Regions from separate parts of the Leisingera sp. ANG-S5 genome, predicted to be linked through region 2. Evidence: riboswitches for the same ligand, from Rfam matches in the RefSeq annotation. Region 2 holds a riboswitch; the other holds the start of a gene.

The links. Region 2 has a riboswitch for thiamine pyrophosphate ahead of thiC (phosphomethylpyrimidine synthase ThiC). Riboswitches for the same ligand answer to the same signal wherever they lie in the genome.
Region 1: it holds a riboswitch for thiamine pyrophosphate, as region 2 does, so the genes downstream of both, thiB (thiamine ABC transporter substrate binding subunit) here and thiC (phosphomethylpyrimidine synthase ThiC) in region 2, are expected to answer to the same signal.

Annotation. Positions count from the first base shown of each region.
Region 1 covers NZ_JWLH01000005.1:328,010-333,491, reverse strand. Annotated here, with positions in the region: gene RA25_RS09895 (cation transporter) at 1-422, opposite strand, end outside; gene RA25_RS09890 (MerR family transcriptional regulator) at 496-912, shown strand; gene aroC (chorismate synthase) at 990-2,090, opposite strand; TPP riboswitch at 2,324-2,415, shown strand; gene thiB (thiamine ABC transporter substrate binding subunit) at 2,448-3,425, shown strand; gene RA25_RS09875 (thiamine/thiamine pyrophosphate ABC transporter permease ThiP) at 3,401-4,957, shown strand; gene RA25_RS09870 (thiamine ABC transporter ATP-binding protein) at 4,944-5,482, shown strand, end outside.
Region 2 covers NZ_JWLH01000004.1:54,941-60,422, reverse strand. Annotated here, with positions in the region: gene RA25_RS08035 (8-amino-7-oxononanoate synthase) at 1-611, opposite strand, end outside; gene bioB (biotin synthase BioB) at 611-1,588, opposite strand; TPP riboswitch at 1,801-1,929, shown strand; gene thiC (phosphomethylpyrimidine synthase ThiC) at 2,067-3,881, shown strand; gene RA25_RS08020 (FAD-dependent oxidoreductase) at 3,878-4,846, shown strand; gene thiS (sulfur carrier protein ThiS) at 4,815-5,012, shown strand; gene RA25_RS08010 (thiazole synthase) at 5,014-5,482, shown strand, end outside.

The DNA.
Region 1 (5,482 bases), on a different contig from region 2:
ACATTGGCGTCCCCGTCCTTGTAGCGCGCCAGCAGCATGACCGAGATCAGGTTGGCCGCCAGCGCCATGAAGCCGATAACCCCCATGATCTGCGCCTGCGGCACGCCGACGTAAAACACCTGGTACACGGTGGAGCCAAACACCCAGGCGCCCATCAGCAACAGGCTGATGCCCTTGCCCAGGGCCGCCAGCGCGCGGGTGCGCAGGGTGGCGCCGATCACCGCCAATGAGATGCCATAGGTCAGCGCGTCACCCAGAAAATCCAGCGCGTCCGCCTTCAGCGCCTGGCTGCCGGACATTTGGCCCGCGCCCATTTCCACCGCGAACATGCCGGCGTTGATGGCGATCACCAGCCAAAGCCTGCGTTTGTAGTCGTCCGATACCCCGTCGAACCTTGCGTTGTGATTGCAGCAGCCTGCCATTGCTCTTGTCCTCATTCCTGATTCGATATCAATGTAGGTGCTCTAGTCACTAGAGCATCAAGAGGTCATTGCGATGTTTTCCATCGGCCAGCTGTCCAAGGCCACCGGCGTGAAGGTGCCAACCATCCGCTATTACGAGGAAATCGGCCTGCTGCCGCAACCGGGCCGTAATGCCGGCAACCAGCGGCGCTACGGGCAGGACGGGATGGAGGCGCTGGGCTTCATCAGACATGCCCGCGACCTTGGGTTTTCGCTGGAGGACATCAAGGTGATGATGTCGATCGAGGGACAATTGGGAGAGGATTGCTCAGAGGTGCACCGCATCGCCGAGGCGCAGCTGAATGCGGTGCGGGCGCGGATAACCCGGCTGGAGCGGCTGGCGGGGGAGCTGGAGCGCATCACCCATCTGTGCGGCCACGGTCAGGGCGGAGATTGCAAGGTGCTGTCGGCGCTGGGCGATCACGGGCAATGCGGCAGCGACCACGGCTGAGGAACGAAAAAGGCGAAGCCTGCATCTGCACGCTTCACCCTTGAGAATGCGAATTGGCGCTTATTAGAGCCTTACCTTCAGCCAATCCGGCCCTGGTTTTCGCCGATCTGGCCGCGATGCAGCAACAGGTGATCGAGGATCACGCAGGCCATCATTGCCTCGGCCACCGGCACCGCGCGGATGCCGACGCAGGGGTCGTGGCGGCCCTTGGTGATCACCTCGGTGGCGGAGCCGTCCTTGCGGATCGACTTGCGCGGAGTGAGGATCGAGGAGGTCGGCTTCACTGCAAAGCGCACCACCACGTCTTGCCCGGTGGAGATGCCGCCGAGGATGCCGCCGGCGTGGTTCGACGAATACTCAGGGCCGTTTTCGCCCATGAAAATCTCGTCGGCGTTTTCCGAACCTTTGAGGCGCGCGGCGTTCATGCCTTCGCCGATCTCGACGCCCTTCACGGCGTTGATCGACATCATCGCGGCGGCCAGATCGGTGTCCAGCTTGCCATAAACCGGCGCGCCGATGCCTGCGGGAACGCCGCGCGCCACAACCTCAACAACGGCGCCAACGGAATCATGCGCCTTGCGCAGGGCCTGCAAGTAGTCTTCCCATTCCTGCACTGCGCCAGCGTCGGGGATCCAGAAATCATTTTGTTCAATCGCGTCCCAGTCAAAGCGGCTGCGGTCGATCTCCAGCTCGCCCATTTGGGTCATGTAGCCCTTGATCTCCAGCCCCGGCACCAGTGCCTTGATTGCTTCACGTGCAACACCGCCGGCTGCCACCCGCGCCGCGGTCTCGCGCGCCGAGGAGCGGCCGCCGCCGCGGTAGTCGCGGTTGCCGTATTTCTGGAAATAGGTGATGTCGGCGTGGCCCGGGCGGAAGGTCTGGGAAATCTCGCCGTAGTCCTTGGAGCGCTGGTCGGTGTTTTCGATCATCAGCTGGATCGGGGTGCCGGTGGACATGCCGTCGAACACGCCGGAGAGGATCTTCACCGCGTCCGGTTCGTTGCGCTGGGTGGTATTCTTGTTCTGGCCCGGGCGGCGCTTGTCCAGCCACTGCTGCAGCATTTCCGGCTCCAGCGGCACGTTCGGCGGGCAGCCGTCGACGGTGGCGCCAAGCGCGGGCCCGTGGCTCTCGCCCCAGGTGGTGACGCGGAAGAGGTGTCCAAAGCTGTTCATCGACATGAGGCGCGGTCTCCTTTGCGGGACGTGCTTAGCGGGCAGGGGCCTGTGCCTCAAGCGGATTCCTCTGCGGCAAAGGGCACAGGGGGCGCTGCCCCCGCCGCCTAGGGCGGCTCCCCCGGGATATTTTCCGCCAGAAGAACATGGGATCGGCGCGGGCGGCGGTCCAGTTTGCAAAGGGTCATAGGTCCTGACGGGGCTTTGGCTTGTCATTGCCGCGCCCGGGGCATAATGTCCGCGCCACCTCGGGGTGCGCGCAAGCGCTGAGATGACACCCGTTGAACCTGAACCGGATCACACCGGCGGAGGGAAGGTACTGGACAGCCTCCACCCTTGCCCAAAGCCGCAAAGGAGGATGGCATGAAACATCTTGCATTTGCAGCGGGACTGCTTGGCGCCTCGGCAGCCTTTGCCGAAACGCCCGAACTCACCGTTTATACCTATGACAGCTTTGTTTCCGACTGGGGCCCAGGCCCGGCAGTGGAAAAGGCGTTTGAAGAGGTGTGCGGCTGCGACCTGAAACTGGTGGGCGCAGGCGATGGCGCGGCGCTCTTGGCGCGGGTCAAGCTGGAGGGCGCACGCTCGGACGCGGACGTGGTGCTGGGGCTGGATACCAACCTGACCGCGGCGGCCAAGGAAACCGGGTTGTTTGCAGAGCATTCCGTGAGCGCCGAGTTTGCGCTGCCGGTGGAATGGAACGACGCGACCTTTGTGCCGTATGACTGGGGCTACTTTGCCTTTGTCCACAACGCCGATGCTGCGGCGCCTGCGGATTTCAAGGCGCTGGCGGACAGCGACACCAAGATCGTCATTCAGGACCCGCGGTCCTCGACACCGGGTCTGGGCCTGCTCTTGTGGGTGAAGGCCGCCTATGGCGACGAGGCGCCGGAAATCTGGAAGGGCCTGTCTGACAACGTGGTCACCGTGACCAAGGGCTGGTCCGAGGCCTATGGCATGTTCCTGGAAGGGGAGGCCGACATGGTGCTCTCCTACACCACTTCGCCCGCTTATCACCTGATTGCCGAGGAAGACGGCTCCAAGGCTGCCGCCGCTTTTGATGAGGGGCACTACATGCAGGTGGAAGTTGCGGCCAAGCTGGCAAACACCGACCAGCCGGAGCTGGCCGACCAGTTCCTGGCCTTCATGGTGTCGGATGCGTTCCAGTCGATCATTCCGACCACCAACTGGATGTATCCGGCGGTGACCCCGGCGGCAGGCCTGCCGGAAGGATTCGGCACCCTGATCGCGCCTGAAAAATCGTTGCTGCTGAGCGAAACGGAAGCGGCAGAAGTGCGCGATGCGGCGCTGGGCGAATGGCTGGACGCGCTCAGCCAGTAAGCGCCTTTCCCGGAAGCGCCGCTGCCCTGCTGGTGGCGGCGCTGATTCTGGGGACGCTGGGGGCTGTTGCCCTGCGGGCCGAGGCCGGCACCGGGTTCGGCGTTAGCGACTGGGCGGCGCTGCGGTTCACGCTGACCCAGGCGAGTCTGTCGGCGCTCTTGAGCGTCGGCCTTGCCATTCCCGTCGCCCGCGGGCTGGCGCGGCGGCGGTTCCCGGGGCGGACGCTGCTGATTGCACTGCTGGGCGCGCCCTTCATTCTTCCTGTAATTGTTGCGATCCTTGGTCTGTTGGCTGTCTTTGGCCGGGCCGGCTGGCTGAGCCAAGGGTTGATTTTCCTTGGGTTAGAGCCTGTTCAAATCTACGGGCTGCACGGGGTGGTGCTGGCGCATGTGTTCTTCAACCTGCCGCTGGCGACGCGTCTGATCCTGCAGGGCTGGCAGGAAATTCCTGCCGAGCGTTTCCGTCTGGCGGCGCAGCTGGATGCCGGGCCGCTGGCGATGTGGCGGCTGCTGGAAGGGCCGATGCTGCGGCGGGTGGCGCCGGGCGCGCTGGCGGTGGTGTTTGCCATTTGCCTGTCCAGCTTTGCGGTGGCGCTGACCTTGGGCGGCGGCCCGAGGGCGACGACCCTTGAGCTCGCCATCTATCAGGCGTTCCGCTTTGATTTCGACCTGGGCCGCGCGGCGCTTCTGTCGGGGCTGCAGCTGCTGCTGACCGGTGCCGCCGCGCTGGTGGCGTTGCGGGTGTCGGCGGGCGAAGGATTTGGGGCCGGGCTTGACCGGGCTGTGCAGCGCTGGGACGGGCAGGGGTTGCTGGCGCGCGGATTGGACGGGTTCTGGATTGTCTTGTCGGCGGCGTTTTTGCTGCTGCCGCTGGCGGCAATCGTGCTGGCGGGTCTGCCGGGGCTGGCTGCCTTGAAAGGCTCCGTTTGGCAGGCGGCGGGCAACTCGATTCTGGTTGCCGCGCTCAGCACCGTGATTCTGCTGATGCTCGCCCTGCCGATGGCCGCTGCGGCTGCTGCCGGGCGCAGCGGCATCGCCGAACTTTCGGGTATCCTCGGCCTTGCGGCCTCGCCGCTGGTGATCGGCACCGGGTTGTTCATTCTGATCTATCCCATTGCGGACCCGTTTGCGCTGGCGCTGCCGGTGACGGCGCTGGTCAATGCGGTGATGGCGCTGCCTTTTGCCATGCGCATTCTGGTGCCGCGGGCGCGGGAGGTTCTGGGGCGCTATGGCCGGTTGTCGCTGTCGCTGGACATGCAGGGATGGGCGTTCGTGCGCCGGGTCTACCTGCCGCGGATGCGGGCACAGACGGGGTTTGCGGCCGGGCTGGCAGCGGCGCTGTCGATGGGGGATCTTGGCGTGGTGGCGCTGTTTGCGGATCCGGATTTCGCAACACTGCCCTTGCAGATCTACCGGCTGATGGGGGCCTACCGGATGGAGGCGGCGTCAGGTGCGGCACTGTTGCTGCTGCTGCTGTCGATGGGGGCATTCTGGATTTTGGACCGCGGGGGGCGCTGGCATGCTGAGGCTTGAGAGCTGCCGGATCATGAACGGCGATTACGCGGTGGAGGCGGATCTGGAGATCGCGCCCGGCGCCTGCGTCGCGGTGATTGGCCCGTCCGGGGCCGGCAAGTCAACGCTGGTGGAGGCAGTGGCCGGTTTCCTGCCCGTCACCCGCGGGCGTATTTTGTGGAACGGCGCGGAGCTGACCCGCCAGGCGCCGGGCAAGCGGCCGGTGGCGATGCTGTTTCAGGACGGCAACCTGTTCCCGCATCTGACTGTGGCGCAGAATGTGGCGCTGGGGCTGCATGCAAACCTGCGGCTGAGCGCGGCGGAGTGGAGCCGGGTTGATGCCGCGCTGGAGCGGGTCGGCCTGGGCGGCATGGGCGGGCGCAAGCCTGCGGCCCTGTCCGGCGGGCAGCAAAGCCGGGTGGCGCTGGCGCGGGTGCTGGTGCAGGGGCGGGACATTCTGCTGTTGGATGAGCCCTTTGCCGCGCTGGGCCCGGCGCTGAAAGCAGAGATGCTGGACCTGGTGGCGGAACTGGCCCGCGAAAGCGG
Region 2 (5,482 bases):
ACGCCGGAGGAATGCGCCTCATCCACCACCAGCACGGCGCCCTCTGCATCCGCCAGCGCCATCAGCGCGTCCAGCGGCGCGAGGTCGCCATCCATCGAATAGACCGCCTCAACCGCGATCCAGACCTGGCCCTCGCCACCTGTCGAGCGCCAGTCCTTCAGCACCCGTGCCGCGTCCTCCGCATCGCTGTGCGCAAAGCTGCGGGTCTCTGCCCGGCCCAGCCGCATCCCGTCATGGGTGCTGGCGTGGATCAGCGTGTCATAGAGCACCAGATCGCCCTGCTGCGGCAGGGTGGAGAAAATCGCCTGATTGGCATTGAACCCGCCGCCCATGAACAGCGCCGCCTCAGTGCCGAAAAACGCAGCCGCCTCAGCCTCCAGCAGCTGATGTTCTGCATCGTTGCCGCGCAGCAGGCGCGAGCCGCCTGCCCCCACCGGCACCCCGCGCGCCAGCGCGTCTGCGGCGGCGGCGCGCAGAACATGGCTGCCCGCCAGCCCAAGATAGTCATTAGAGGCAAAGTCATGCCCGTCCCGCGGCATCAGTTGCCGGTAGCGTCCGCGCGTACGCAGCGCTTCCAGCGATTTCTCATGCCGCGGAAAGGCGCCCGCCATCAGCGGCTGCCGTCGCAGCCTGCCGCCATCGCGGTGATGCCCAGACGGTCGAACAGCTGCTGGTCCTTGTCCTCTTCGGGGTTGTCCGCGGTCAGCAGCGTGTCGCCCACAAAGATCGAGTTGGCACCGGCAAAGAAGCACATCGCCTGCATCTCGTCCGACATATCGGTGCGGCCCGCGGACAGGCGCACGTGGGACTTCGGCATCAGGATGCGGGCCAGCGCCACCGAGCGGACGAATTCGATCGGGTCCAGCTTCTCGACATTGGCCAGCGGCGTGTCGGCGATCGGGATCAGCATGTTGACCGGCACCGAATCCGGGTGCACCTCCAGCGTGGCCAGCGCCAGCATCATGTCGATACGGTCCAGCTGCTTTTCCCCCATGCCAACGATGCCGCCGGAGCAGACCTTGATGCCCGCTTCACGCACCCGGTTCAGGGTGTCGATACGGTCGGCAAAGGTGCGGGTGGTGATGATTTCGGAGTAGTAGCGCTCCGAGGTGTCGATGTTGTGATTGTAGTAATCGAGACCGGCATCGCGCAGGCGGAACACCTGTTCCTCGTCCAGCATGCCCAGGGTCATGCAGGTTTCCATGCCCAGGTCCTTGACGCCCTGCACCATCGCCTCAAGCGCGGCCATGTCGCGGTCCTTGGGCGAACGCCAGGCGGCCCCCATGCAATAGCGCGTCGCGCCGCCTTCCTTGGCTTTCTTGGCCTCGGCGATCACCCGCTGCACCTCGATCAGCTTGGAGGCAGAGAGCTGCGCGCCGTTGCGCGCCGACTGAGAGCAATAGGCGCAATCCTCGGCGCAGCCGCCGGTCTTGATGCTGAGCAGCTTGGATTTCTGCACCTGGTTGGGATCGAAATACTGCCGGTGCACGGTGTGCGCCTGAAACAGCAAGTCCATGAAAGGTTTGTTATAAATCGCTTCCGCTTCCTCGCGGGTCCAGTCGGTGCGGATGGGTGCAGCGTCCAGCATGCTGTCTCCTGTTCTCTATACCTGTTGGCCATGCGCGGATGGCGTTTCCGGTTTTATAGATAATTTTGCAGCCCTCGATCAAGCATCAAAGCTGCGCTGCAGCGATTTGCCCCAACCCGGTGTCAATAAGGCCAATACTGAACTGATATTAATGCCAAAAAATAATCTACAAAGATTCCGGTTGACGCAAACCCCGCACCTCCCCTAGCCCTATAGGCACGCAGGGGAGTCCCGCCCAAGGGACTGAGAGGCGTCATGGTGCGGGGGATCCCGGACCGGCGGCGCGACCCTTTGAACCTGACCCAGTTGATACTGGCGTAGGAAGCAAGAAGCATCGCACGGCGCCCCGGCAGCAAGCGGTGTTTCGGACAGGCAGCATGCGTGCACCGGCCGTACACCGGCTGTACACCCCCCTGCCCGTTTTCCTCCGTCCCGGCTCAATTGGTGTTTTTGAACCGAAGGCCCGGAGGAACACCAGATGAACGTCCCCAACCCGAAAATCACCACGGGCGCATTGCCCGCATCGCGCAAGATCTACGTCAGCGGCGAGGTCCATGAGGACGTCCGCGTGCCGATGCGTGAGATCTCCACCCACCCCACCGCGGGCGAGGCGCCGTTGCCGGTCTATGACAGCTCCGGCCCCTATACCGATCCGGAGGTGCTGACCGACATCCGTGAGGGCCTGCCCGCCCTGCGCCGCCAATGGATCGAGGCCCGCGGCGATGTCGAGAGCTACCAGGGCCGCGACGTGAAGCCGGAGGACAACGGGTTTGTCGAGGGCGACCGTTTGACGCCGGAGTTCCCGGTGAAGCCCGCCCCGCTGCGCGGCAAGGACGGCAAGGCGCCGACCCAGCTGGCCTATGCGCGTGCGGGCATCATCACGCCGGAGATGGAGTTCGTGGCGATCCGCGAAAACCAGCTGCGCGAGCTGTCGCCCTGCCACGCAAACCGCGACGGCAATGACTTTGGCGCCAACATCCCGGACTACGTGACGCCGGAATTCGTGCGGTCCGAAATCGCCGCCGGTCGCGCCATCATCCCCGCAAACATCAACCACCCGGAAATCGAGCCGATGATCATCGGCCGCAATTTCAAGGTGAAGATCAACGCCAACATGGGCACCTCTGCCGTGACCTCCTCAATGGAGGAAGAGGTCGACAAGCTGGTCTGGGCGATCCGCTGGGGCGCCGACACGGTGATGGACCTGTCCACGGGCCGCAACATCCACAACACCCGCGAATGGATCGTGCGCAACTCCCCTGTGCCGATCGGCACGGTTCCGATCTACCAGGCGCTGGAGAAGGTGAATGGCATCGCCGAGGACCTGACCTGGGAAGTGTTCCGCGACACGCTGATCGAACAGGCGGAACAGGGCGTCGATTACTTCACCATCCATGCGGGCGTGCGGCTGCATATGGTGCCGATGACGGTGAACCGGGTGACGGGGATTGTCTCGCGCGGCGGCTCGATCATGGCGAAGTGGTGCCTGCATCACCACAAGGAGAGCTTCCTCTATGAGCATTTCGAGGAAATCTGCGACATCTGCCGCCAGTATGATGTGAGCTTCTCTTTGGGCGACGGGCTGCGGCCGGGCTCCATTGCGGACGCCAATGACGAGGCGCAGTTTGCCGAGCTGGAAACCCTGGGTGAGCTGACCAAGATCGCTTGGGCCAAGGACTGCCAGGTGATGATTGAGGGGCCGGGCCATGTTGCCATGCACAAGATCAAGGAGAACATGGACAAGCAGCTGGAGTGCTGCCACGAGGCGCCGTTCTATACGCTGGGGCCGCTGACCACCGACATTGCGCCGGGCTATGACCACATCACCAGCGGCATCGGGGCGGCGATGATCGGCTGGTTCGGTTGCGCGATGCTGTGCTACGTGACACCGAAGGAACACCTGGGCCTGCCCGACCGCGACGACGTGAAGACCGGGGTCATCACCTACAAGATCGCAGCCCATGCTGCCGACCTCGCCAAGGGTTTGCCCGGCGCCCAGCGCCGCGACGATGCGCTGAGCCGCGCGCGGTTCGAGTTCCGCTGGGAGGACCAGTTCAACCTGTCGCTGGACCCGGACACCGCACGCGAATTCCACGACCAGACCCTGCCGAAACAGGCCCACAAGGTTGCCCATTTCTGCTCCATGTGCGGGCCGAAATTCTGTTCGATGCGGATCAGCCACGACATCCGCTCGGAAGCGCAGAAAGAGGGCATGGAGGCGATGGCCGCCAAGTTCCGCGAGGGCGGCGAGCTCTATGTGCCTGCCGCTGAAGCAGCGGAACCGGCGGAATGATCACCATCGCAGGCGCGGGCCTGGCCGGCCTCGCCTGCGCCTATGAACTGGCGCAGCGCGGGGCCGCGGTCACCGTCTATGAGCGGGGCGAGACGCCCGGGGCTGGCAGTGTCGCGCGCTTTGCGGGCGGCATGCTGGCACCCTGGTGCGAACGCGAAAGCGCCGAAGCAGAGGTGATCACCCTCGGCAGCCGCGCCTTCGGCTGGTGGGCCAAGGTCACGACCGTGCACAGGCGCGGCACGCTGGTGGTGGCGCCTGCCCGCGACCGGGCGGAGCTCACCCGTTTTGCCCGCCGCACCAGCGGAAACCGGGGGGTGGACGGGGCAGAGATCGGCGCGCTGGAGCCAGCGCTGGCCGGGCGGTTTGCGCAAGGGCTGTTCTTTGAGAAGGAAGCGCATCTGGATCCGCGCCGCGCCCTGCGCGATCTGAGCGCCAAGGTGCAGGAACTGGGAGTGGAGATCCGTTACGGTGCCCCTGCCCCGGCCTGCGTCACGCTGGATTGCACCGGGATGGCGGCACCGCTGCCCGCCTTGCGCCCGGTGCGCGGCGAGATGGCGATCCTGCACTGCCCGGAGGTGGAGATCAGCCGCACATTGCGCCTGCTGCACCCGCGAATGCCGCTGTACCTGGTGCCCCGCGGCGATGGGCATTTCATGATCGGCGGCACCATGATCGAGAGCAGTTCCGACCGTGCCGTCACGCTGCGCTCGCTGAGCGAGCTTTTGAGCGCGGCCTTTGCCCTGCACCCGGGCTTTGCCGAGGCCGGCGTCGTGGAAACCGGCGCGGGCCTGCGCCCGGCCTTCCCCGAAAACCTGCCGCGGCTCACTGAACAAGACGGCACGCTTTACCTTAACGGGTTGTACCGCCATGGCTTTTTGCTGGCGCCCGCGATGGCGCAGCAGGCCGCGGAACACCTGCTACCGGAGACATCAGATGAAGATCATCGTGAACGCCAAACCGCATGAGGTTTCGGCAAGTGACCTGCAATCTGCCCTGCGGGAACTCGGCTTTGCCTGTTCCTCTGTTGCGACCGCTCTGAACGGCACATTTGTTGCCCGCGGCCAGCGGGCAGAGGTGCAACTGGCGGAGGGCGACCAGTTGGAAGTCCTGGCCCCGATGCAGGGAGGCTGAGATGGAATTCTACGGAACAGAGATCACCTCGCGGCTGCTGTTGGGCACCGCGCAATACCCGTCGCCTGCGGTGCTGGCGGAGGCGGTGAAAGCCAGCGGCACGGAGATCATCACCGTGTCCTTGCGCCGCGAAACCGCCGATGGGTCCGGCACCGCCTTTTGGCAGGAGCTGCAGAAGACCGGCTGCCGCATCCTGCCGAACACCGCGGGCTGCCATTCAGTGCAGGAGGCAGTGACAACGGCCCGTATGGCGCGGGAGCTGTTTGATACGCCCTGGATCAAACTGGAGGTGATCGGACACTCCGACACGCTGCAGCCGGATGTGTTTGGTCTGGTAGAGGCCGCGCGTATCCTGAGCAGCGAAGGCTTCCAGGTCTTCCCCTACACCACCGATGATCTGGTGGTGGGTGAGAAACTCTTGGAGGCGGGCTGCGAAGTGCTGATGCCCTGGGGCGCGCCGATCGGCTCCG